Regions from separate parts of the Paenibacillus sp. IHB B 3084 genome, predicted to be linked through region 1. Evidence: riboswitches for the same ligand, from Rfam matches in the RefSeq annotation. Region 1 holds a riboswitch; each other region holds the start of a gene.

Evidence for each region. Region 1 has a riboswitch for cobalamin ahead of ASL14_RS13045 (ABC transporter substrate-binding protein). Riboswitches for the same ligand answer to the same signal wherever they lie in the genome.
Region 2: another riboswitch for cobalamin. It lies ahead of ASL14_RS04895 (ABC transporter substrate-binding protein); the one in region 1 lies ahead of ASL14_RS13045 (ABC transporter substrate-binding protein).
Region 3: another riboswitch for cobalamin. It lies ahead of metE (5-methyltetrahydropteroyltriglutamate--homocysteine S-methyltransferase); the one in region 1 lies ahead of ASL14_RS13045 (ABC transporter substrate-binding protein).
Region 4: another riboswitch for cobalamin. It lies ahead of cobJ (precorrin-3B C(17)-methyltransferase); the one in region 1 lies ahead of ASL14_RS13045 (ABC transporter substrate-binding protein).

The regions. Positions count from the first base shown of each region.
Region 1 covers NZ_CP013203.1:2,775,210-2,781,345, forward strand. Annotated here, with positions in the region: gene ASL14_RS13035 (xanthine phosphoribosyltransferase) at 1-13, shown strand, start outside; gene ASL14_RS13040 (nucleobase:cation symporter-2 family protein) at 7-1,314, shown strand; cobalamin riboswitch at 1,857-2,060, shown strand; gene ASL14_RS13045 (ABC transporter substrate-binding protein) at 2,268-3,851, shown strand; gene nikB (nickel ABC transporter permease) at 3,867-4,796, shown strand; gene nikC (nickel transporter permease) at 4,812-5,627, shown strand; gene ASL14_RS28980 (ATP-binding cassette domain-containing protein) at 5,624-6,136, shown strand, end outside.
Region 2 covers NZ_CP013203.1:1,049,064-1,055,199, reverse strand. Annotated here, with positions in the region: gene ASL14_RS04915 (lipoate--protein ligase) at 1-383, opposite strand, end outside; gene cobD (threonine-phosphate decarboxylase CobD) at 547-1,650, shown strand; gene cbiB (adenosylcobinamide-phosphate synthase CbiB) at 1,640-2,611, shown strand; gene ASL14_RS04900 (histidine phosphatase family protein) at 2,653-3,423, shown strand; cobalamin riboswitch at 3,548-3,741, shown strand; gene ASL14_RS04895 (ABC transporter substrate-binding protein) at 3,948-4,952, shown strand; partial or broken gene ASL14_RS04890 (FecCD family ABC transporter permease) at 4,949-5,986, shown strand; gene ASL14_RS04885 (ABC transporter ATP-binding protein) at 5,991-6,136, shown strand, end outside.
Region 3 covers NZ_CP013203.1:3,020,874-3,027,009, reverse strand. Annotated here, with positions in the region: gene ASL14_RS14215 (anaerobic ribonucleoside triphosphate reductase) at 1-1,182, shown strand, start outside; gene nrdG (anaerobic ribonucleoside-triphosphate reductase activating protein) at 1,179-1,676, shown strand; cobalamin riboswitch at 1,968-2,163, shown strand; gene metE (5-methyltetrahydropteroyltriglutamate--homocysteine S-methyltransferase) at 2,322-4,649, shown strand; gene ASL14_RS14200 (DUF6985 domain-containing protein) at 4,706-5,239, opposite strand; gene ASL14_RS14195 (PadR family transcriptional regulator) at 5,630-5,959, shown strand; gene ASL14_RS14190 (DUF1700 domain-containing protein) at 5,952-6,136, shown strand, end outside.
Region 4 covers NZ_CP013203.1:3,059,186-3,065,321, forward strand. Annotated here, with positions in the region: gene ASL14_RS14380 (GerAB/ArcD/ProY family transporter) at 1-163, shown strand, start outside; gene ASL14_RS14385 (uroporphyrinogen-III synthase) at 271-1,116, shown strand; gene ASL14_RS14390 (LOG family protein) at 1,288-1,842, shown strand; cobalamin riboswitch at 1,900-2,083, shown strand; gene ASL14_RS27170 (hypothetical protein) at 2,042-2,269, shown strand; gene cobJ (precorrin-3B C(17)-methyltransferase) at 2,398-4,233, shown strand; partial or broken gene ASL14_RS14400 (sirohydrochlorin chelatase) at 4,329-5,473, shown strand; gene cobK (precorrin-6A reductase) at 5,470-6,136, shown strand, end outside.

The sequences.
Region 1 (6,136 bases):
TGTGGGATGTTAAGCAAACAAAAGTTATTCGCGCTGGGCTTCCAGCATGTGATGGCGATGTACGCTGGAGCGATTGCCGTACCTCTCATTGTAGGGGGAGCATTGCACCTGACGCCAGCCCAGATGGCCTATCTGGTGGCTGCCGATTTGTTCACTTGCGGGATTGCTACGTTATTACAGATTATGGGCACGCGGTTTTTCGGCAGTAGATTGCCTGTCATCCTGGGCTGTACGTTTACGGCGGTGGGTCCGATTATCGCGATTGCGTCGACCTCGAATTTGGCAACCGCGTACGGAGCCATTATTTTATCAGGTATATTCGTGGTGCTCGCGGCACCGTTGTATGGCAAGCTGCTACGCTTTTTCCCGACGGTGGTTACGGGTTCGGTTGTTACGATTATCGGCCTGTCCCTCATTCCGGTGGCGATGAATAACGTAGCAGGGGGTCAGGGTAGCGCGGATTTTGGACAGCCGCGTAATTTGTTGCTGGCGTTAGTTACTTTGCTGGTTATTTTGCTTGTGAATCGGTTGGCAAAAGGCTTTTTGCGCTCGATTTCCGTGCTCATCGGTCTGTTTGCGGGTACGGTGGTTGCTTATGCGATGGGAATGGTACATTTTGCTCCAGTGGCGCAAGCGTCTTGGGTGAGTGTTGCGCAGCCGTTTTATTTTGGTAAGCCTGAGTTTAGCATTATGGCAGTATGTACGATGATTATCGTTAACATTGTCAGCATGGTCGAGTCTACGGGCGTTTATTTGGCAGTAGGCAAGGCGATTGATCAAAAGGTAGAGCAGAAGCAAATCGTCAATGGTCTGCGTTCCGAAGGACTTGCGATTATGCTTGGTGGTATTTTTAATGCGTTTCCTTACACGGCTTTCTCGCAAAATGTAGGTCTGATTTCGCTGACACGCGTCAAGTCGCGGAACGTTATTTTTGCTGCGGGTGGTATTATGGTTGTTCTTGGTCTGTTGCCCAAGCTGGCTGCCTTAACGACAGTGATTCCTAATGCTGTGCTGGGCGGGGCGATGATCGTTATGTTCGGTTCGGTTGCTGCGTCGGGCATGTCTATTTTGTCAGAAGTGGACTTGCGGAAGGAAAGCAATCTGCTGATCGCGGCATGTAGCATTGCGGTGGGCCTCGGCTCTGCCGTGCTGCCCCAAATGTTCGACCAACTGCCGAGCTTTGCCAAAATGCTGCTGCAAAACGGCATCGTATCCGGCTCGATCACGGCGATTGTCTTGAACATCGTTTTAACGAAAAAACAAGCCGAATCGGTCAAAGGTGTGACAGTGTCGGAGGTTCCGCAGAAGGTTTGATAATTAGGATTAGATAAAGACAGCCGGAGAGAGGTCGTAAGCCTCTTTTTCCGGCTTTTTGGCATAGAGTTATTGATAAAGCCCTCTTTCTGTATGAAGAAGGGAATTTGAGATTCTATTAGAAGAATTTGCTAGAGTGGTAGGCAGAGGCGTGGTACGGAAGTTTCGGAACAAGCGAAAACCCACCGCGTAATTAGGTTGGCCCCTAACGGTGGGTTTCGTTTGCATTAACATTCAGTTATGCAGCGCGCCGTGGTGGTGATCCACAGCCTTTCAAGTCCTAAGAGTCTTTGCCGTTGGTAGCGGCGAAGACTCTTTTTAGTATACGGACACGATGGGTATCTCTATACCTAATTTTATCACGTCCATTGCGTGCATGCAACGCAAAGTCATAGCCTTGATTCTCGCCGTATCGTTCAAATTTAAATTATTATGCGACATTTGTTGACAAGCCTGTAACAACAAAATAAGATAGTCCTAAATCGTAATGAAAAAGAATAAAGGAAGAAAACAGGTGTGAGCCGGACTTTCTATCTACAGGGTTTCGTTGAGATCATGTAGATGGCTGTTGTACGTGCTCACTTAAAAGGGAAGTTCGGTAGATTCCGACACGGACCCGCCACTGTATACAGGCATCAGCAGGGAATTGCTGTAGCTTTCGGAATAGCCACTGGAACTGTGAAGAACCGGGAAGGCCTGAAAGATACGCCTGAAGTCAGGAGACCTGCCTGTTTTAACATCACTGTCAGACCCACGGGATGCTGGGGAGGTGGTTGGGCGTGCTGCTTACGGAATGTCTGAAACCGATCCGATCCCTTCTATGATTAGAGGTGCTTTGAGGTGAGCTTTGGCATTTTATAATGAAAGCATTTCTGACTGCTGATCAGGCGGTCGGGGATGCTTTTTTTTGCGTTAGGTATTTGTGAATGACAAGATAGAGGGGGATAAATAAGATGATAAGCAATCGTAAAAAGCGTTCATGGTCCATATGCACAGGGGTGATGCTGCTACTGGCAGTTATGGCTCTTGCGGGATGCTCCACAACTAATAAGACGGCGGACAGCTCCGACAAGGGCGAAAACACATCCGCACAACAGTCCACAACGGACAAAAAGCTGGTGATGGCGTATACGTGGAAGCCGTCAGGCGTTGACCCGCATGGCGATAATAGCTGGGATGTTATGCGTTCTGGCGCAGGCGAGACACTTGTCCGTTTGAATGAAAAGCTGGAGCCTGAGGCTTGGCTGGCCAAGGAATGGAAGCAGGATAGCCCCACAGTCTGGACGTTCAGCTTGCAGGATAAGGTCACTTTTCATAACGGAAAGAGTATGGACGCGGAAAGTGTAAAAACTTCCCTGCTGCGCTCCATTATGAAAAGCCATCTGGCGAAGGATTTGCTAGATGTAAAGTCAATTGACGTAACCGGGCCGCTGGCGTTGAAAATTACGACAAACCAGCCGAATGCGGCGCTGGTGTCCAATCTGGCTGATCCGTCGACGATTGTGCTGGATGTAGCGTCCATAAAGGATGAGCAGAGCTACCCTGCGATGACAGGTGCTTTTAAAATTAAAGCGTTCAACAAGGATCAATCCTTGGTCGTAGAGCGTTATGACGGATATTGGGGCGAGAAGGCCCGGCTGGCTGAAGCAACGATGAAGTTCATTACGGACGGCAATTCGCGCCTGCTGGCGCTGCAATCCGGCGAAGTAGATGTAGCGACCGATATTCCGGTGGATAACGCGGAGGTATTGAAAAAGAACGATAAGCTGCAAGTGCTGTCGGCTCCCTCTTTGCGCACCCATATGATCGTGTATAACATGGAGTCGTCTCTGTTCAAGGATGCCGCGAACCGCAAAGTAGTGGACAGCTTGATACCACGTGCATCCATTGTGAGTGCGATCATGAGAGGCTATGGTACGGAGGCAAGCAGCCCATTCCCGAGCATTCTCCCCTTCGGTAAGGTCGAGCGTAAAGCGCTGGACGGAACGCCCGAGCAGCTATTGACGAAGGATGGCTGGAAGAAGGATGCCCAAGGCACATGGACCAAGCAAGGCAAGCCGTTCGAAGTTACGTTGCTGACCTTTCCTCAACGTCCAGAGCTTTCGGTGATGGCTGAGGTGATTCAGAGCCAACTGCTGAAGGAGGGCATCCAGGTGAAGATTCGCAAGGTGGAAAATATCGACGAGGCACTGACCAAAAACGATTGGGATTTTGCCATGTACAGCATGCTGACTGCCCATACGGGGGAGCCGCAATATTTTATGGACATGTTTTATTCCTCTAAAAGCGAAGCCAATGTAAGCCGTTATAGTTCCAAACCGCTGGAGAACCTTCTTGGCAGCTTGAAGCTGGCGAAGGATACAGCGCAACGTAATGCTGTGACACTGCAAGCGCTGGATATCATTAATACGGATTTGCCGCAGTCGTTCATTGTTCATCCGGACAATGTATTTGGGGCGAAAAAAGGGGTGAAGGGCTTCACGCCGCATCCGATTGAGTATTACTACATTACGGCGCAATCCGATATTGCGGAATAACGGGCTGCATACCCTATGATTCGTTTTATTCTGGAACGTGTGGCGCAACTGGTCATCATTGTGTTTGTTGTATCCACGCTGACGTTTGTGCTGATGAGGCTGGCTCCCGGCGACCCTGCTACCATTCTGCTCACCGCGCATAATGTGCCTGCCTCTGAGGAGGCGTTGACGGCGCTGCGTAAGGAGCTGGGCTTGAGCGAGCCGCTGCATATTCAGTATGTGAACTGGCTGCGGGATGTGTTCACAGGGCACTGGGGCACCTCCTATGTATCCAAGGAGTCGGTGCTAACCGAACTGTGGAACAGACTGCCCGCTACTGTGGAGCTGGCTTCGGCGGGCTTTGCCGTCATGACGGTCCTGACTCTTGGAATGGGACTGGCCGCCTCAGTAAAATCCAGTGGTTGGCTCGATCGTCTGGGAAGGCTGTTTGCACTGCTGGGATCGTCCATTCCCTCTTTTTGGCTTGGCTTTCTGCTGATTTACCTGTTCTCCGTCTGTTTGGGCTGGCTCCCGTCCATGGGTCGTGAGGATTGGACTCATTTGGTACTGCCAGCGCTGACCCTTGGGGCAGGTTTGGGGGCTGTGCAAGCCCGTGTGCTGCGTGCCCAAATGCTGGAGCTGGGTGACCGGAATTTTGTGAAGGCGGCGAAGGCCCGAGGCTTTTCCCGCAAGCATATTCTGTTTTTTGAGATATTCAGGCATGCGATTTTGCCGATCATTACGCTGTTAGGCACAAATTTGTCATTTATGCTGGCGGGTAATGTCATTGTAGAGACGATTTTTTCATGGCCGGGTTTGGGCAAGTATTTTATAGATGCGATTACGCAGCGGGATTATCCGGTGATCCAGGGGTATGTCATTTTTGCTGCATTTTTAATCGTAGGTGTTCAGTGTTTGGTGGATGTGGTTCAAGCGGCTGTAGATCCGAGGTTGCGTTTGCGTTAGGGGAGGAAGTTGAAAATGAAAAACATGCGGCTGTCCTTCAAAGGGAGCTTGCTGACGGGAGGCGTAATGCTGGGCCTGATCGTATTGCTCGGGCTACTTGCTCCATGGGTTGCCCCTCATGATCCTCTCAATGTCGATCTCCTGAAGCGCTTGGAGCCGCCCAGCCGGGAATATCCTTTGGGTACAGACCATTTGGGGCGAGATGTGCTGTCGCGCCTGATTTACGGGATTCGGACCAGCGTACTGATTGCTTGTGCGATTACAGTGACCACCTTGTGTATCAGTTTGCCGATAGGCTTGCTCATTGGCTATGTACGCGGGCGTGTGGACCAGTTAGTCATGCGCGCCATTGATGGCGTGCTGGCTTTTCCCGATATCATTTTGACGGTGGCGATTGTGGGTATCTTGGGTCCGGGCTTTGTAAACATGACCTTAGCGATTATTGCGGTACGGTGGGCGGGATATGTTCGGTATATTCGCACCCTTGTTCAAAAAGCCTGTCAGGAGGACTATGTCCGATATGCCCGTTTATCCGGTAATTCACATGTGCGCGTGCTGAGACGTTATGTGTTGCCGCAGGTACTGCCACAGCTGCTTGTGTACGCGGTCTGGGACATTGGACGAGTCGTGCTTATGGTTGCCGGACTTTCCTTTCTTGGGCTGGGTGTACAGCCGCCTAAGCCGGAGTGGGGTGTGATGCTGCATGATGCGACGTCGTATTTTCAGGTGGCACCGCATGTCATGATTTTTCCGGGTTTGGCGATTATGCTGTTTGTGCTTGCGTGCCAGCTTCTCGGAGACCGTTTTTCGGAAAAGGGGGCGGCGAAATGAAGGATGGGACAGGGCATATGAAATGGGATATGGCAGGGCGCAAGCCACTGTTGCACGTGGAACATCTGGAGATATGCCGCATAGGCACAGGAACATCCGTTAGGACAGAAACTAGTGCAGAAGCAGGCGAGGGAACAGGGATAGGGGCAAGATCTTGTACACATATTGGCGCAGCAACAGGTGTGGGCGCGGGTAGAAAACCGGGCGCGAATGGGAAAATAATGCCGATAAGCGGTAATCAACCGCTGCTCCGAAATGTCAGCTTTTCCGTATATCCGGGGGAAATTGTGGCTCTAACCGGGCCGAGCGGATGCGGCAAGAGTCTGATCGCGCATGCGATCGCGGGCATGCTGGAGCCGGGAATCGGCGTTACGCAGGGGCATATACACTACAACGGGGAGGATATCGTCCCGTTCGATGAACGGCGCTGGCAAAGGCTGCGTCGCGAGGACATTGCCCTGCTCATTCAACAATCGCTGAGCGGGTTGAATCCAATCCGTACCGTCCGC
Region 2 (6,136 bases), 1.7 Mb from region 1:
CCAACCTGAAGATCGTTGCGTCCGGTCATTTCGGCTTCCACACCCATTTGGCGCAGGGCGTCAATGACAGGCTGTGTGAATTTGAGGAAATTATGAAAGGACTCCCCGTTATCCTTGGTAATGAAGCTGAAATTTAAATTACCGAGGTCATGATATACAGCCCCGCCACCGGACAGGCGACGAACGACTTGAATGTTGTTATCTCTGACAAACTCGGCGTTGATTTCTTCAATGGTATTTTGATGCTTGCCTATAATAATAGAAGGCTGATTAATGTAAAACAGCAGATAGCTGTCGTCCAGCGGAAGATGCTTGAGCGCGTACTCCTCAATGGCAAGATTGATGGCTGGATCGTGTATGCCCTGGTTGTCGATGAACAGCATGTCCATTCCTCCGTATATATAAACTGTGTAGTTTTATGTGTACCTCCTTCTATTGTAACCCAAGTGAGCGATGTACACAAAAGCTCATTTGCATTGACGGGACGCGAAAAGCAGCCCCATAATGGAGCTAATGATTCGGAACGGCCGGAAAGGATGATAGGCAATGATAGAGGTTTACGGTCACGGCGGGGACAGGGAGACGGCTGCGGCGACATTCGGCGGGGCGGCTGCGGATTTTGTGGATTTTAGCGCGAACATTAATCCGCTGGGTCCGCCACCGGAGGTGCTTGAGGTGCTACAAAGCGCGTTGGACACTGTGGTTCGCTATCCAGACCCCGGACACCGGAATTTTAAAAATATGCTGGCGCGGCGACTTCATGTTCCACCAGAGTCGCTGAGTATCGGAAACGGTGCGGCTGAGAGCATGGCGTTGCTGTTACTGGGACTGGCTCCCAAGCGTGTGGGCACGGTGGAGCCGTGCTTTTCGGAATATGCCGAGCTGGCAGGCAAATTTGGAGCCGAGGTAAGCAGGGTGTACGGCAAGGCCTCGCTTCAATGGAAGGCGGACGTGGAAGACATAATCCAGCTCATGGAGCAGGTGGATGTTCTGTTTCTCGGTCAGCCGAATAATCCGAACGGTGTGCAATACGGCGATCAGGAGCTGCGCGAGCTGGCAGAGACGGCGGGGAAAACGGACACCGTGCTGGTGGTGGATGAAGCGTTTATTGATTTTATCCCGCAGGAGCGGCAAATTTCACTATTGCCTGTGCTGGATCGGTATCCCCATGTGATTTTGATCCGGTCGATGACGAAATTTTATGCGATTCCGGGCTTGCGCTTGGGCTATGCGATTGCTCATCCGGACTACATCCGGCGAATGACGGCCAAGCAGGTGACCTGGAGCGTGAACGGACTGGCGTTGCTGGCCGGAGAGGCGTGTTTGCGGAGCGGTGAGGCGTACGAGCGCCGCACGCAGGAGCTGATTGCTACGGAGCGTAGCCGTCTGCTGACCGCTTTGGCGGAATGGGGTTGCGGTGTCATCCCCGGTGAAGCGAATTACGTGCTGGCACGGGCGCCGGGGACGTGGAGCGCATCGGCCATTCAACAGGCGCTTGGACAGCGCGGGATTCTTATACGTAGTTGTGCCATGTACCCGGGGCTAACGACGAGCCATTTTCGAATTGCAGTCAAGGACACGGAAGCCAACGGCATGCTACTGTCTGTATTGGGTGAAGTGCTGGAGGAGGAACGGCGGCGTGACAGTTAGCTTGATCATGATGGCTGCATATCTTCTGGACAGGCTGATCGGCGATCCGAGGTGGTTGCCACATCCGGTCATCGGCATGGGACATGCCATTTCTGCCTTGGAAAGGGCAATTCGCCGCCGGGTTCACAGTGACCGTGGTTTGAAACGCGCTGGCTTGCTGCTGCCACTGATTGTGGTGGGCGGCTCCTTCGCGCTTGGCTGGACGTTACTGCGCTTGCTCGCCTGGATTCATCCGTGGCTGTCTGTCGGCGCGGAAATTGTGCTGATCGCCACCACGATTGCTTCCAAAGGACTAAAGGACGCCGGAATGGCAGTGTATCGCGAATTAAAGGCGGGTGATCTGCCTGCGGCACGCCGGGAGCTGGGAATGATCGTCGGGCGGGATACGCAGCAGCTCGATGAGCCTGAGATTGTGCGCGGTACCGTCGAAACGGTGGCTGAAAATATCGTGGACGCGATTATTTCCCCGCTTTTTTATGCCCTGATCGGGGGAGCACCATTAGCGCTGGCTTATCGTGCCGTGAATACCCTCGATTCCATGGTTGGCTACAAAAATGAAAAGTATCTGCATTTGGGCTGGGCCTCGGCACGTCTGGATGATGCCGCTAATTACATTCCGGCACGCCTGACAGCGGGTATGCTGGTAGTAACAGCGTGGGTTTATGGGCATGATGCTGGACGTAGCTGGCGTATGGTAAGGCGAGATGCGCGGCTGCATCCCAGTCCAAACAGCGGCTTTCCGGAATCAGCAGTTGCGGGTGCACTGGGGATTCGCCTCGGAGGCTATAATGTATATCATAGCGTGCGCTCCTTTCGCGCATATATGGGAGAGCTGGTGCGACCGATGGAGCCGGATGATATCCGGCATACGATCCGGCTGATGTTTGCCGTGTCCAGCATGTTTGCGGGATTGTGTCTGTTCGTGTCCGCCGGATGCTATGCACTGGGGTGGATACAGTGAAGCGTGACACACCGAATGCTGCCTATAGAGCAGGAAGCGATATGACCTTGAAGCATTATTTTACAGAACATCAGCAGTGGGACTTGGAACTTGTGCTGGTGCGGCACGGCACAACCTTATGGAACAGGGAACGTCGATACCTGGGGCACTCCGATCTGGGATTGCTACCGGGAGCAGAGCAAGAATTAGAGCCTTTGCGGGAAAAATTACAGATGCATTCCTTTGCCCGAATCTATTGCAGTGACTTGATACGTTGTCGTCAGACCTTGCAGATCATTTTGCCGGAATCGGAACTGGGACCAGAGCTTGGAGAGGGAACCCACTTCGAATTGAAACCGGAATCACGGTTGGAGCTGACATCCAAATGGGAGTCTGAACGTTTCCTATCTAATAGTTCCGCTAGGTCTGCCATCATGGAACCACATCTGAGAGAGCTTCATTTTGGGGAATGGGATGGAAAAACGTATGACATGCTCAAGGATGTGGCGTTGTATCGAGCGTGGATTGATGAGCCGCAGCGAATTACGCCGCCGGGGGGAGAGCCTTGGGCAGACTTTGTGAACCGCCTCGATGAATTCCTAGACTCTTTGTATGAGTGGCGTAAAATGATGGATGTTCAGAAAACAGGCATGCCTGATGCCCCACCTTCTGTTCTGGTCGTCACGCATGGTGGAGTGATTCGTCAGTTGGCTTGTATGCTGGTACCGGGTCATGATTTTTGGAGTCTGAATCCGAAGCCGGGAGCGGCAATTACGATTCGGTTGAGGCTGGGAGAACGACACCAGTGGATAGGAGAGGTGTTTTCTTTTTAGGTCAGATAGGGGCAAGTGAACAGGCGGTTTGGGTTGTAAGCCAGTCTTTTTTAACCTATAATCATCAAGTAAAAGAACGGCTTGACCAACACTACATCAAATATCCAGCAGACGAGGTCGGTGTAGCGGGATGAAACCCTCGGGTTCTTTCCGGTGCGCTGTTAAAAGGGAAGCCGGTGTGAATCCGGCGCGGTCCCGCCACTGTAAATGGAAAAATGCCAGCCCGCCCAGCTATATGTGCCGCAAAGCACATGAAGGAGCAACAGGCTGTCGCATGGTTCTGTAAGTCAGGATACCTGCCCGTCCGCCTGTCACCATAGTCCTTCGAGGAAAGGATGACGTGTTCGCAGTGACTGTCCATGCGGAAGAAACTGCCGCCTGCATATGAGCTGCGCTAACGTGACCCCTGTATCCTTATCTGAGGATGCAGGGGTTTTTTGAAAGGAAAAGAAGGCTGGATTTAGCAGATATCGGATGATGTTCAAGTGACGCTCTTAAAGAATTTATATGGAGGGGTGTAAATCATGGCAGGGAATAAAATAAAGGTCTGGACAACAGGCTTATTGGCTCTGGTCTTGGCGGTTGTGCTGAGTGCATGTGGAGCTAACGGAAAGAACGCTGAAAATAAAGGGGATCAAGTCTCACAGCAACCGGGACAGACAGCAACCGCTCAGGAGCCTCCGGGCAAAACGGTCTACCCGTTGACCATTAAGGATGCGACCGGGCAGGAGTTTACGTTCAAAAAAGCGCCGGACAAAATCGTTTCCGTCTCCCCGGCTGAAACCGAGGCGCTGTTCGCCATTGGACTGGATAAGGAAATTGTCGGCGTATCCGACTATTCCGATTACCCGGAAGCGGCTACGAAGAAGCCCAAAGTGGGCGGTATTATGAAGCCGAATGAAGAGGCGATCATCGCCGCGAATCCCGAAGTCGTTTTTGCAGGAATATCGCTCAGTGAGCAGGCGACGACCAAGCTGCGTGACCTGGGAATCATGATTTTTAAAACCGAGCCGAAAACGGTTGAAGATGTCATGGCTAACATTGAACTATATGGGAAAATTACCGACCATCAGAAAGAAGCGAGAGCGGTAACCGACAAGATGAGAGCAGATGTTGCGGAAGTGAAAGACGGTGTTAAAAATATCGGCAAAGGGCAGAAGCTGAGAGTATACGTCGAATTTTCACCCGGCTGGACGGTTGGCAAGGGAGAGTTTATGGATGAGCTGATTTCTTTGGCGGGCGGGGAAAATGTAGCTGCAACCCAAAAGGGCTGGTACCAGATCAGTGAGGAAAATATTATAGCGGCGAATCCGGACGTAATATTATACAGCAAAAATGTCAAGGACGACAAAACAGGCCAGACGCTCGGCGATATTATCAAAGCCCGTAGTGGATGGGATCAAATATCGGCTGTTCGTCAAAACCGGGTGTTTGCCGTGGATGATAATCTGATCAGTCGTCCGGGTCCGCGTGTAACGGAAGGTCTCAAGGAAGTGGCCAAGGGCGTGTATCCTGAAATTTTCAAATGACTCGTAGACTGATCGGCTTTGGAGGGGCAGGTCTTGCCTTATTGCTGCTGACGCTGTTGCTCTGTCTCGGCATCGGCTCGGCCAAGCTTCCCGTCAGCCAGATCACGGGTATTCTGGTCAACCATCTGCCGTGGTTAGGTGAGACGTTTACACCGGATTGGAATCCATCCACAGAGCAGATTATTTTGAAGATCAGACTGCCGCGTGTCTTACTGGGAATGCTGGTAGGCGCAGCGCTTGCGCTGGCGGGAGCCGGATTTCAAGGTGTGCTGCGCAATCCGCTGGCTGATCCGTACACGCTGGGGGTATCCTCGGGTGCTTCGGTAGGGGCAGCAGTGCTGATTTATTGGGGGCTTCAATTTTCGTTTGTAGGCGTATGGACACTGCCGCTGGTGGCATTTACGACCGGAATGCTGACGTTGTGGATGGTGCTGACGTTGGCGCGGGAAGGCGCAAAAATTCCGACGCAAAGCCTTATTTTATCGGGCGTGGTGATGCAATCTTTTCTGGGTGCAGTTGTTTCTTTTCTGACAGCCATGTCGAAGGAGACGGTTAATGAAATATTGTACTGGACAATGGGGAGCCTCAGTCTGCGCGGCTGGTCGTATACAGGCATCCTTTTGCCTTATGTGGTCATTGGGCTGGTGTTTCTGTGGAACCGGGCACGAGTGCTGAACATTCTGGCCTTGGGTGAACGTCAGGCGGCTCATATGGGGGTTAATGTAGATGCAACGAAGCTATCTGTTCTTATCATATCCACGCTGCTGACAGCCGCGGCTGTCTCGGTATGCGGAGTGATTGGCTTTGTGGGACTCGTTGTACCGCACATCATCCGTCTGGTGACGGGCCCCGACTATCGGATGATCGTTCCGTTATCCGCGCTGGGCGGGGCTATTTTCATGGCTTGGGCCGATACTGCGGCACGTACGCTACTGGCTCCGACCGAAATTCCACTGGGTGTCATGACGGCCTTTGTCGGTGCACCGTTCTTCGCATATCTCCTGTACCGGAACAAGAAGCTGCGCAGGGGGGATTGCTGTGAAGGAACCAAGTGGACCACAGGCATCGCGAGTCCGGGCGTTGGAGATTGCCAGTCTGACTCGTGATTTTGGGGAATTCCATGCGTTAAAAAATATAAGCTGGAGCGTAGACGAAGGAGATTGGTGGGGCATCATCGGCCCGAA
Region 3 (6,136 bases), 250 kb from region 1:
ACTCCTATTTTTCCACAGCATATTTTCCAATGCAAAAAGGGAATCAACCAGGCAGAGGGCGACGTCAATTACGATTTGTTCTTGCGGGCGGTAGAATGCTCCAGCAGACGAATGTATCCCAATTTTGTCAATGTGGATGCTACCTTCAACCTGCCCTATTACCGCGCAGATGATCCGGATACCATTATTGCGACGATGGGCTGCCGCACCCGCACCATTGCTGACCGTTTCGGCAGAAACTGTCAGAGCGGCAAGGGTAATCTCTCATTCAATACGATTAATCTGGTGCGTCTTGGCATTGAATACGGCATTTGCACAGGCAAGCGCAAGGCACCTGACCGGGATGGCTTTGATACCAGACTGGAAGAGGTTTTGCGTATTGCCGTGGACGGACTGATCCATCGCTATCATATACAGACCAGCCAGCCGGCCAAGGCCTCAGACTTTATGATGCGCGAAGGGGTATGGGAAGGCGGAGAAAAGCTGGAGCCGGATGAACAGGTAGGTAGCGTACTCAAGCACGGTACGCTTTCCATCGGATTTATCGGGTTAGCTGAGTGCATGAAGGCACTGTACGGCAAACACCACGGGGAGGATGACGCTGTATACCGCGAGGCGCAGCGAATCATAGCTTCCATGCGTGTCTACTGCGATCGGATGAGTGAATTGCATAACCTGAACATTACGCTGTTCGCTACGCCTGCCGAGGGTCTATCCGGTAAATTCACGTTGCTGGATCAGCGGGATTTCGGTGTCATTCCCGGTGTGAATGATCGTGAATATTACACGAATTCTTTTCACATTCCTGTGTATTACACGCTTCCGGCTGCCCGTAAAATCAGCCTCGAAGCCCCATTTCATAACCTGTGCAACGCTGGCGCGATTTCGTACATTGAGCTGGATGGCAATGCGCGGAATAACCCGGAGGCGTTTCTTAAAATTGTACAATATGCGCTTCATCAAAACATTGGGTACTTCTCCATTAATCATCCCGTAGATCGCTGCCCGGAATGCGGCTACGAGGGCATTATCGGGACAAGCTGTCCCCATTGCGGTGCTGATGAGGAACATACGCATTTTCAGCGCTTGCGCCGGGTAACCGGATATCTGACAGGTGATTATACCGTCCGGTTCAACGCCGCAAAACAAGCCGAGGTACGTGACCGGGTGAAGCATCGGTGAATTTATGCGGCTACATTCCGGAATCTCTGAACGAAGGACACGGCCTGCGCACCGTTGTGTTCATTAGCGGTTGCCGCCATGCCTGCCCCGGCTGCTTCAATCCGGCATCCTGGAGCTTCCGTACAGGCGAACCGTTCACACCGGGGCGGCAGCAGGAGGTTATCCGTGACATCGCCGATAATCCATTGCTGGACGGGTTAACTCTTTGCGGAGGAGACCCCTTTTTCTCGGCAGCGGAATGCTCGCAGTTTGTGCGCGACTTCCGCGCAGCCTGCCCTGACCGAACCGTGTGGGCCTATACGGGCTTTGTCTACGAAGAACTACTTACGGATCAGGCCCGGCGGGAGTTGGCACTGCTGTGCGATGTGGTTGTGGATGGTCCCTTTGTAGAACAGCAAAAGGATCTGACCCTTCCCTTCCGAGGCAGCCGCAATCAGCGACTGGTTGATGTGAAGGCCAGCATTCTGGCAGGATCTATCGTTACATTAGCCTGAGGCGATGTTATACTCGCATGAGTTGTTATGCCTTAAGACGAGTCCTTTCCCTATGGGAGGACTTGTCTTTTTTTTGCGTGTAATTGACAAGGGCGATGCTTCAAGGTGCTTCAGATCGGGAACACGGGATAGCGTACTGATGAGCAGAACGCTTTTAATAAACTTGAATGTGCTTCCATGAACTTAATCGTTTCATTGCAGGTTCAAACGGAGTTTCTATTGCGCATCCCGCAAGTTTCACTTATGATGGTGAACAAGTATACGAGTGCATAATTATTCGTCATACCATAATCGCATAGCTTGGAGATAGGTGTCTGTTCTATTCAGTTCAGGCTTAAAAGGGAAGCCGGTGCAAGTCCGGCGCGGTCCCGCCACTGTAAACGGGGAATTTTCAGCTGTTGATACACCCACTGGTCCACAGACCGGGAAGGAGCGCTGAAAGTCATGATTCGTAAGTCAGGAGACCTGCCTATTTCAACAACATCGCAAGTACCTACGGGAGATAGGGAGGTGTTAAGAGCCGTCGCCGAATTTTTATTTTTAAATAACGGAGGCATTCTTTCCCCTATTCATTTTTACCCCGGGGAGGAATGTCTTTTTTTGTACGCAAAAATAAACTGGCTACCAGCCTGGAAGGAAAAGTACATGTCATTTACCGAATTGCCTGAATTGCCTGAATTGCCCGGCTTGATCAGCAGTAACCTGGGATATCCGCGTATCGGCGGGAACCGGGAATGGAAGAAAGCACTGGAACGCTTCTGGAAAGGCAGCATGGATGAAAGTGAACTGCATATCGAGATGAAACGATTGCGGTTGGAGCATCTGAGCAAGCAGCGTGACAAGGGAATTGATCGAATTCCAGTCGGAGACTTTTCCTATTACGATCACATGCTGGATACATCCGTGATGTTCGGTCTGGTGCCGGAACGGTTCAACTACCGTCTCGAGGGACCTGTTACCCTATCCGTCTATTTCGGGATAGCCCGTGGACAAAAGGGTGCCACCGCCAGTGAAATGACCAAATGGCTGAATACCAATTACCATTACATCGTACCGGAATTGGCGAATGCAACCCCGGTGTTCACGGAGAATAAGCCGTTGCAGGCTTATCGTGAAGCGAAACAGGAGTTGGGCATTGAGGGTAAACCCGTCATGATCGGTCCTTATTCGTTCGTTGCCCTGTCCAAAGGCTATGATCGTAAGGATTTGGCCGCCATTGTACGAAGCTTCCTGCCACTGTACGCCCGCGTCCTGTCTGAGCTGGCTGCGGAAGGCGTTCAGTGGGTGCAGGTGGATGAGCCTGTCCTGACCACCTCATTCCCGGCAGAGGATTTGGACATTATTCAGGAGGCTTATGAAGCTTTGGCCGAGGCTGCTCCATCCTTAAATATCGTGCTGCAAACCTACTTTGGCAGTCTGGATCATTATGAGCACCTGTCCACGCTCCCGGTACAGGGATTAGGTATGGATTTTGTACATGATGATGGCGAAAACCTTCAACATGTGCTCCGGCATGGCTTCCCCGCAGGCAAAACGCTGGCCGCTGGTGTTATTGACGGGCGCAATATATGGCGCTCCGATCTGAACGACGTAGCTGTGCTGCTTGGACAGCTGGCGAAACAGACAACCGCCGCCCAGCTCATCGTACAGCCATCATGCAGTCTGCTGCATGTGCCGGTCAGTCTGGAAGCAGAGCATAAGCTGGACCCAGACCTGGTGCAAGCGCTGGCCTTTGCCGATGAAAAGCTGGAAGAAATCGCAGCTTTGACCGCTGCGCTTGGCAAACGCGAACCCTCGGCACTTGCCAAACTTGAGCAGAGTGCGGACGCGGTAGCTCGCTTCAACAGCTCGGCGGCACGAGTACAGACCGCGGCCGATATGGCGGCTCTACTGGCGAAAGAGCCGCAGTCACGCAGCGTTCCCTTCGCTGGGCGTCGTGTGATTCAGCAGGACAAGCTGAAGCTGCCTCCACTGCCTACGACGACGATTGGCAGTTTCCCGCAAACGGCTGAGGTTCGCAAAGCCCGCCTGCACTATCGCAGAGGGGAATGGTCTGCCGAGCAGTACCGGACATTCATTCAGCAGCAAATCAAAGAATGGATTGATATTCAGGAGGACATTGGCATTGATGTGCTCGTACACGGGGAATTTGAGCGAACCGACATGGTTGAGTTTTTTGGCGAAAAGCTGAAAGGCTTTGCCTTTACACAAAACGGGTGGGTGCAGTCCTACGGCTCCCGTTGTGTCAAGCCACCGATTATATACGGAGACGTGTCGTTCGATCAACCGATGACCGTGGAAGAAACGGCCTTCGCCCAATCGTTGACCTCCAAGCCAGTCAAAGGGATGCTGACAGGTCCGGTAACGATTTTAAACTGGTCCTTCGAACGGAATGATATTCCTCGCAGTCAGGTCGCTTTACAGTTAGCACTGGCTCTGCGAGCTGAGGTAGAAGCACTGGAACAAGCGGGGATTGGTATGATTCAGGTGGATGAACCGGCGATCCGTGAAGGGCTTCCGCTGAAAAAGGAACAGCAGCAGGCCTATCTGGAGTGGGCGGTTCAAGCCTTCCTTGTGACCACTGCCACTGTCGAACCCGCCACCCAAATCCATACGCATATGTGCTATTCCGAATTTCAGGATATGATCCAATCCATCTCCGATATGGATGCCGACGTTATTTCTATTGAAACCTCGCGAAGCCACGGAGAACTGATTGTCAGCTTTGAGGATCAGGTGTATGACAAAGGCATTGGTCTGGGCGTATACGATATCCACAGTCCGCGCATTCCCGATGTATCGGAAATGCTGAGTATGATCCAGCGCGCCCTGCGCGTACTGCCTTCCGATTTATTTTGGGTCAATCCAGACTGCGGCCTGAAAACCCGCACCAAGGATGAATCTGTAGCTGCATTGCGGCAAATGGTGCTGGCCGCTCAAGCTGCCAGAGATTCGTTGACTGTATCCAGCTAATTTCTATACCTGTCCCCTTCCTGGCCCCTTTTATCCCTGCAAGCCGGAAGGGGATTCTATTCCAAATCATATAATGTATAAGCTCCTTGAATATGCTCGGGTTGTCCCTGCTTCAGATGCACACCCAAGCCATGCTCTCTATCCCATGAACAGCTAAAATTCAAGTACAGCTCATCCTCTTCTGATGAGTCAGGAACCAGTATAGACACGAGCTGTAGCCGTTCCAGTAATTGTGCCGAATCCTTCACGCAGGGCGCATATTCATCCGGATTTTCTCCCCACGAGATATAAGCGTTCCGGTACTTTTCTACTATACCTGCATAGTAATGATGTATCGCTTCCAGCACATGAGGGTGAATGTCGGACCCATGTGCCATATATTGCTCCCATGTCTTTTTTTGATCCTGCTTAGGCTCTCTTATGGCCTGCGCTTCTTCCTCAGAATCGGCGGACACCATAAACTCTATCTCCACCTCCGACTTCTGTCCGCAAAAATGGAGCTGCATCGCGCCCCGAAGCACGATTTCCTCCGATACATCCCAAGTCTCATCATCCTGATCCAGCTCCATATACCAGCGTTCCCAATTCATCCTTTGCCCCATCCTTTTCATAAGAAATGATCTTCAACTCTATGGATCCTTTTATTTTACAATTTAACATCCTAATGGATGAAATTAAAGCGGGCCCCTTTCCGTAAATCCCCCCAGGATTCGGCGTATTTCTAAATAAAACTACTTTTTTCAACAGCATTCGCTATCTCATTGACTCTAAAAGCAAAAGAAAACTCCTGAAATGAGCCCGTAGATTTATTTTTTAAAATTTTAGTACCTTGCATTAATCAGTACATGATGTTAAATTATACCTGACTACTGATTTATGATTAGTACCTGAACTAATTTATGCTCAAGCACACATTTCTCCCCCATACTCCAAACGGCACCTATGAAGCAACGATAACATCCAGGAAAGGAGCACCGCTCGTGAATGTAAACATCCAGTTCAAAAAAGGGGTGCTGGAACTGTGCGTTCTTGTTTTAATTGGGCGCAGGGACCGTTACGGCTACGAACTGGCTCAGGCCGTCTCACGTCATATCGAAGTAGCCGAAGGAGCTTTATATCCGCTGCTTCGCCGTCTGGTATCAGAGGGATACTGTACAACTTATTTACAGGAATCGACCGAGGGACCCCCGCGTAAATATTATCGACTGACTGATGCAGGCAGCAATTACACGAGAATACTTACACGGGAATGGAATGAATTTGTCCATCATGTCGCAAGCCTACTGGAGGAAGGAAATCCCGATGAATAAAAAACAGTTTCTTACAGAGGTGGAGCAACGTCTCTCGCCTCTCCCCGCAGAGGAACGTAATGAGCTGCTTGGTGATTTAAGTCAGCATTTTGACTATGGGTTGGTGAATGGAAAAAGTGAGGCCGAAATTGCCAGTGAACTGGGCAACCCCGAGGATATCGCTCGCGAAGCGCTGGA
Region 4 (6,136 bases), 280 kb from region 1:
TTTCATGCCTTTTGTGCTATGGCTGCTGCTCCGATCCAAGCCTAAAGAAGATAGCAAATATCCTAAGCCATCTGGAGAGAAGCAGGATAGTGTGAGTCAGCAGGATAGCACGAGCCAGCAAGAAAGCCAACAGGCAGGCAGAACAGGACAAGCTAACTTATAAGTTTACTATATTCATTGGAAAAAGAATTCTTATTTGTCTTTCAGCCCTCTAATTGTATACTTGGTAGAAAGGATTATGACTTCGATTTCTACAAGGGAGGGAACAGGATGGCACAACGCATGGCAGGCAAGAGAGTTGCCCTTGCCGGTCCCCGTAAAGCAGACGAAATGGCATTGCTGGTTGCAAAAATGGGAGGCGAGCCAGTGCAGCGTCCGGCCCAGGGTACGGTTTTTCTGGATGATATTGAGCTGCGCAATGCGGTTGTATCGTGGGTGAAGCAGCCGCCGGACTGGAACATTTTTACGACAGGTATGGGGCTGGACGCGCTGTTCGATATGGCGGAGGATATGGGCGTGGCGGAGCAGATTATGGAGCTGCTGCAATCCTCGAACATTGCGGCGCGCGGCTACAAGACGGTCAATGGACTCAAAAAGCGTGGCTTCATACCAGATGTACGGGACGAGGATGGAAGTTTGGACGGGTTGACGCGTGCTTTTGCGCCGTATGATCTGAAGGGGAAGGAAGTGCTGTTGCAGTTGCATGGTGATCCGACCCCACGGCTGGTGAAATGGCTGGACGAGCAGGGGGCAGTTACCCGGCAGGTGCTCCCTTATAAGCATATTCCACCCGAGGAAGCGAATTTGCAAGCACTGCTAGCGGATATCGTAAATCGTAATGTTGATGCAGTTACGTTCACCAGTGGTCCGCAAATCCGCTTTTTGTGCCAATATGCGAGGGAACAGAAGCAGATGGAAGACGTGCTGGAAGCTTTTCGCCATGATGTGATCGCTGTGTCGGTAGGCAAGGTGACGGCGCAGTCCATTTTGGAGGAAGGTATTGAACGGATCGTGTTTCCAGTGGAGGAACGAATGGGCGCGATGATGGTGGAGCTGGGAAGATATTTTGAGCATAGCGCCTCGGTGCACGGCTACGGTCTTGAAGTTGTGAACTGAAAACTAACCTATATCCTTGTGATAAAGGGTAAAATAAAGATAAGGGCCTACAGGGTCTTTATCTTTTTTTGTTGGAAATGCATCGACAGAAGTTTTTGTTATAACGAAAATATTTATTTAATATAATGAAAAAGCCTCGATGCGGGATACCAGAACAGGAGCTGAGACATTATGAATTCCATTTGTGTATTTGCCGGGTCCAGACCCGGACATTCATCGGTATATCTTCAGGAGGCAGGCAAGCTTGGAGAGGCTATGGCCCGACATCATGTTCGTCTGATCTATGGAGGCTCCAGCAAGGGGCTGATGGGTGAGGTCGCAGATGCGATGCTGGCCGGGGGCGGTCAGGTCACCGGGATTATGCCGACCCTGTTATTCGATGCAGAGATTATTCACCGGGGAGTCACCGAATTTATTGAGGTGGCAAGCATGCATGAACGCAAAGCGGTCATGAGCGAAATGGCGGATGCCTTTATTGCCCTTCCGGGGGGATTGGGAACATTTGAAGAGCTGTTCGAGGTGCTGTGCTGGGCGCAAATCGGCATTCATCGCAAGCCCATCGGGCTGCTGAATGTGAACGGATATTTTGACCCGTTGGCGGAAATGGTGCGTCATAGTGTGCGCGAGGGATTTACCGGAGTTGACCATCCAACGCTGCTGAGTATCTCTGCGGACCCGGACGAATTGTTGCATATGTTAAAAAATAAGGCAGAGAACTTGAAATAAAGCGTTTTTCATGCTTGCACAACTGATTGAGCCAAGGTTATGATAAGACCCATAATCAAATAGCGGACAGACAAGGTGCCTTTGTGATAGCGAAGGGTAACAGGGAATCGGGTGCAAGTCCCGAGCGGTCCCGCCACTGTAAGGAAGAGGATTTTTTCAGACGTCACTCGTGAGAAAACGGGGAAGACGAAAAAATCTGTTGATGCCGAGCCAGGAGACCTACCTTGATCTGTATGCACCGTTAACCTTCGCGGAGAGGATGGGTGTACGAAATCAGGAAATCAGGCGCACGCTGCTTTTTCCATGTTGGTTGCAGGTTTGCGTGGAGCTGAACATGCAGAAGCATTTCAAGCGTGAACAGGCAGATGGAAAGCAACGGCACGATGGCGGAAGACAAGAAGTGTCTTCTTATGCTGTGTCCGTCTGATGATACGATGCGTACATAGGAAACCCATCCGGGCAGGATGGGTTTTTTTTAGTTACAGGATGTCCATATATAAGTGAAATAGATAGAAGTGTGGAAAACATAGCATAGATTTAAGAAGGAGGATAACGATGAGCCCATTAGGAAAATTGCTCGTGATTGGATTCGGACCGGGGGATATGGAACATATCACCAAACGGGCGCTGGACGCGCTGGCCGAGAGTGAGGTCATTATCGGTTACAACACCTATGTAGATCTGATCCGCCCGTTGTTGAACGGACAGGAGATTGTGCGCACAGGCATGACAGAGGAAGTGAGCCGTGCGCAGGAGGCGGTTCGACAGGCGGAGATGGGCAAGAAGGTAGCCGTCATTTCCAGTGGAGACGCAGGCGTATATGGCATGGCCGGGCTAGTGTACGAAGTGCTGATGCAAAAGGGCTGGCGCCGTGAGGACGGGGTTGAGGTAGAAGTCGTGCCGGGAATATCGGCGATTCAGTCCTGTGCTTCGCTGTTGGGTGCGCCCGTCATGCATGATGCATGCACGATCAGTCTGAGTGACCATTTGACCCCTTGGGAAACGATTGTGAAACGTGTAGAAGCGGCAGCTTCGGCGGATTTTGTCATTGCACTGTACAATCCGCGCAGTGGTCGGCGTACACGCCAGATAGTTGAGACGCAGTCCATTTTGCTGCGCTACCGTGATCCGCAGACTCCGGTAGGGCTGGTCAAGAGTGCTTATCGCGACCGTCAGCAAGTAATTGTGACGACGCTGGAGAACATGCTCAACCATGATATCGGTATGCTGACGACCGTCATCATCGGCAATTCTTCGACGATGGTGTATGACGGTCTGATCGTGACGCCGCGCGGGTATCAGCGCAAGTATACGTTGGGTGCGACCGAGCAGGCGCTCAAGCCGCATCAGCGGCTCCGCACGGAAGCGGAGCCGTGGTCGCTGGGTGCGGAAGAGGATCGCGCGCTGAATGCGTCGCAGACAGGCGCAGCACCCGCAGTGCCAGCCCCTGCGGGAGCTGGCGGGACCGCGCCCGCGCCTTCCGCGAGCGGTGCTGCTGCGGTTGCCACGCAGGCACGCCCGCAAGCGGTGGCTGCCGTGCAGGCCGCGCCTTCGGCGCAAGCCGGGGCGGCCCCGGCATCGCTGGCAGCGGAGGCGCTGAGCCGCCTCGCTGCGGGCGGCAAGCTGCCGGGCGAAGCGAGCGCGCGCTGGAACGGGCAAGCGCCCGCCGTGAGCGTCGCCGGAACGGCAGCCGTGGCCGGAGCGGTGGCTACGGCCGGGACAGCGACAGGCAGCTTTGGCAAGCCTGCGCTGTTTGAGGTGGGCGTTTCCCCCGGCGTGGGAAACAAGAAGTTCACCGCTCGCCAGATGGCGCTGCTCGCCGAGGTAGCGGGTGATGAAGGCGAGCTGGAGTACACGCCGGATCACCAGATCGTGCTGCGCGTGCCGTGCGCGGACCCGGAGGAGCTGGTAGGGCGGCTACGGGATGAACGATTCATCGTGATGCCGATTGGCGATGTGTTTAAGATGAAGGCGTGCGACTTCTGCAATATGGAGAAGGATGACGCTGTGCCTGTGGCGGAGCATCTACAGGTTGTACTGGGCGGATTGCAGGCACCCAAGGAAACGAGCATTGCTTTGAACGGCTGCGGTATGGCCTGCTATGGAGCGGTGCTGGAGGATATCGGGATTGTGTACCGCAAGGGAGGATATGATCTGTTCCTCGGCGGCAAAAAATTCGGACGCAACGCTCATGCCGCTCAACCTGTGGCAGAGGGCATTCCGGGGGATCAGATTACGGATATCGTTGAGAATGTCATCGCTGAATATAAGGAAAAAGGGCATCCGAACGAGCGTTTTCATAAATTTTTCAAGCGTGTGGGCGTGGTAGCGGGTTTTCGGCATGAAGATGCGCCTGCAATAGTGGAAGTGAATGCCGTCTGTGGCGATTAATGGGCTAGAAAGCCTGTTTTTATGGATGTAAGCATATAGATAAAATAGGGCGTCTTGCAGGTCATCCCTATTTTGATGAGGAGGAAAATACAGCAGTGAATGCAATATTGTTGGTTGGACATGGAAGTCGGGACCCGGAGGGGAATCAGGAGCTGATGGAATTTGCACAGGCGGTGGCAGATCGGGTACCGGATATGTGCGTGGAAACCTGTTTCCTGGAGTTGGCACGTCCCGGCATTGCCGAAGGAGTGCAGACATGTGTGGAAAAAGGGGCGACGCGTGTCGTTCTTATTCCGATTATTTTGTTCGCAGCGGTACATGCCAAAATTGATATTCCGATGGCGATTGACCGGGCAAAGGCGAAATATCCGCAGGTGGAATTTGTATACGGACGTCCGATTGGCGTTCACGAAAAATTGTCAGTATTCTGCAAAGCCGCTTGAAAGAGGCCCGTCCGGTTGCGGTTCCAGCCGGTATGGATAGCGCTGTGGAGGCTTCTGCCGAGGTGACGGATGAAGAAACGGCTGTGCTGGTGCTGGGACGCGGAAGCAGCGATCCGGATGCGAACAGCGACTTTTTCAAAATTACCCGTATGCTGTGGGAAAAACTCCCGTATACGTGGGTGGAGAGCAGCTTTATCGGTGTGACTCAGCCCTCTTTTCCAGATGGCTTGGAACGCTGTCTACGTCTAGGTGCCAAAAAAATCATCGTGCTCCCATACTTTCTATTCACGGGTGTGCTGATTAAGCGTATCGGAGAAATGACAGAGGAATTTGCGGAGTCTCATCCTGAATTACACGTGGAAATGGGCGGATATTTTGGGTTCCATCCACAATTGGTCGAGCTGGTGCTGGAGCGTGCCAACGAAGGCTTGGTTGGCAAGGTGATGGCCAATTGCGATAACTGCCAGTTCCGTCTGGAGGCGCAGGAGCACCACCATCATCACCACGACCACGACCATGATCACGATCACGGACATGACCACGATCACGGACATGACCACGATCACGGACATGACCACGATCATCACGATCACCATCATGATCATCACGACCATGACCACCATGCACATGGACACGATTATCATCATGAGGAACACTCACATGATCACGAGCATGAGCATGTACATGCGCACAGCCATGATGGCCATGATCATGAACACCACCACGATCATTCACATACGCCGTCTATGGTGAACGGGAGCGGCATTTCTGGCAGCGGGCAGGTGAAGGGCTCATGATATTCATGCTATGCGGAACGAGCGATGCTCGGGAACTGGCGCTGCAAATCCGTGACAACGGCTTCAAAGTATTGGCCTCCGTCGTAACAGAAAGCGCGGCAGCGAGCCTGTCCGAAGTGGGGCTGGACGTACGTACAGGTCGAATGACAGCCGATGAAATGGCAGCAGTGGTTCGGGAACAGGGAGTGCAGACTATCGTTGATGCCAGTCATCCTTTTGCAGAAGAAGCACATGCGAATGCCATGACAGCAGCCCGCGAGTCCGGGGTTCCTTATGTTCGCTATGAGCGGGCAGGGCTGGTGTATGACAATCATTCGTTACTTCACATCGTACCTTCCTATGAGGAAGCCGCATTGGAAGCGAAGCAGCTCAAAGGCTCCATCATGCTTACAACAGGCGGCAAGACGCTCGGCACGTTCACCAAGCATTTGCTGGGAGACCCGGATATTCGTTTGGTTGCCCGCATGCTCCCGCGTCTGGACAATATGGAGAAATGCGGCGAGCTGGGCATGGAGCAAAAAAATATTATCGCCATGCAGGGACCTTTTTCCCGCGAGATGAACGAAGCATTGTACAAGCATTTCGGCACGACGGTGATGGTCACCAAGGAAAGCGGACGAACGGGAGCGGTAGATGAGAAGGTTCAATCTGCCCTGGAGCTGG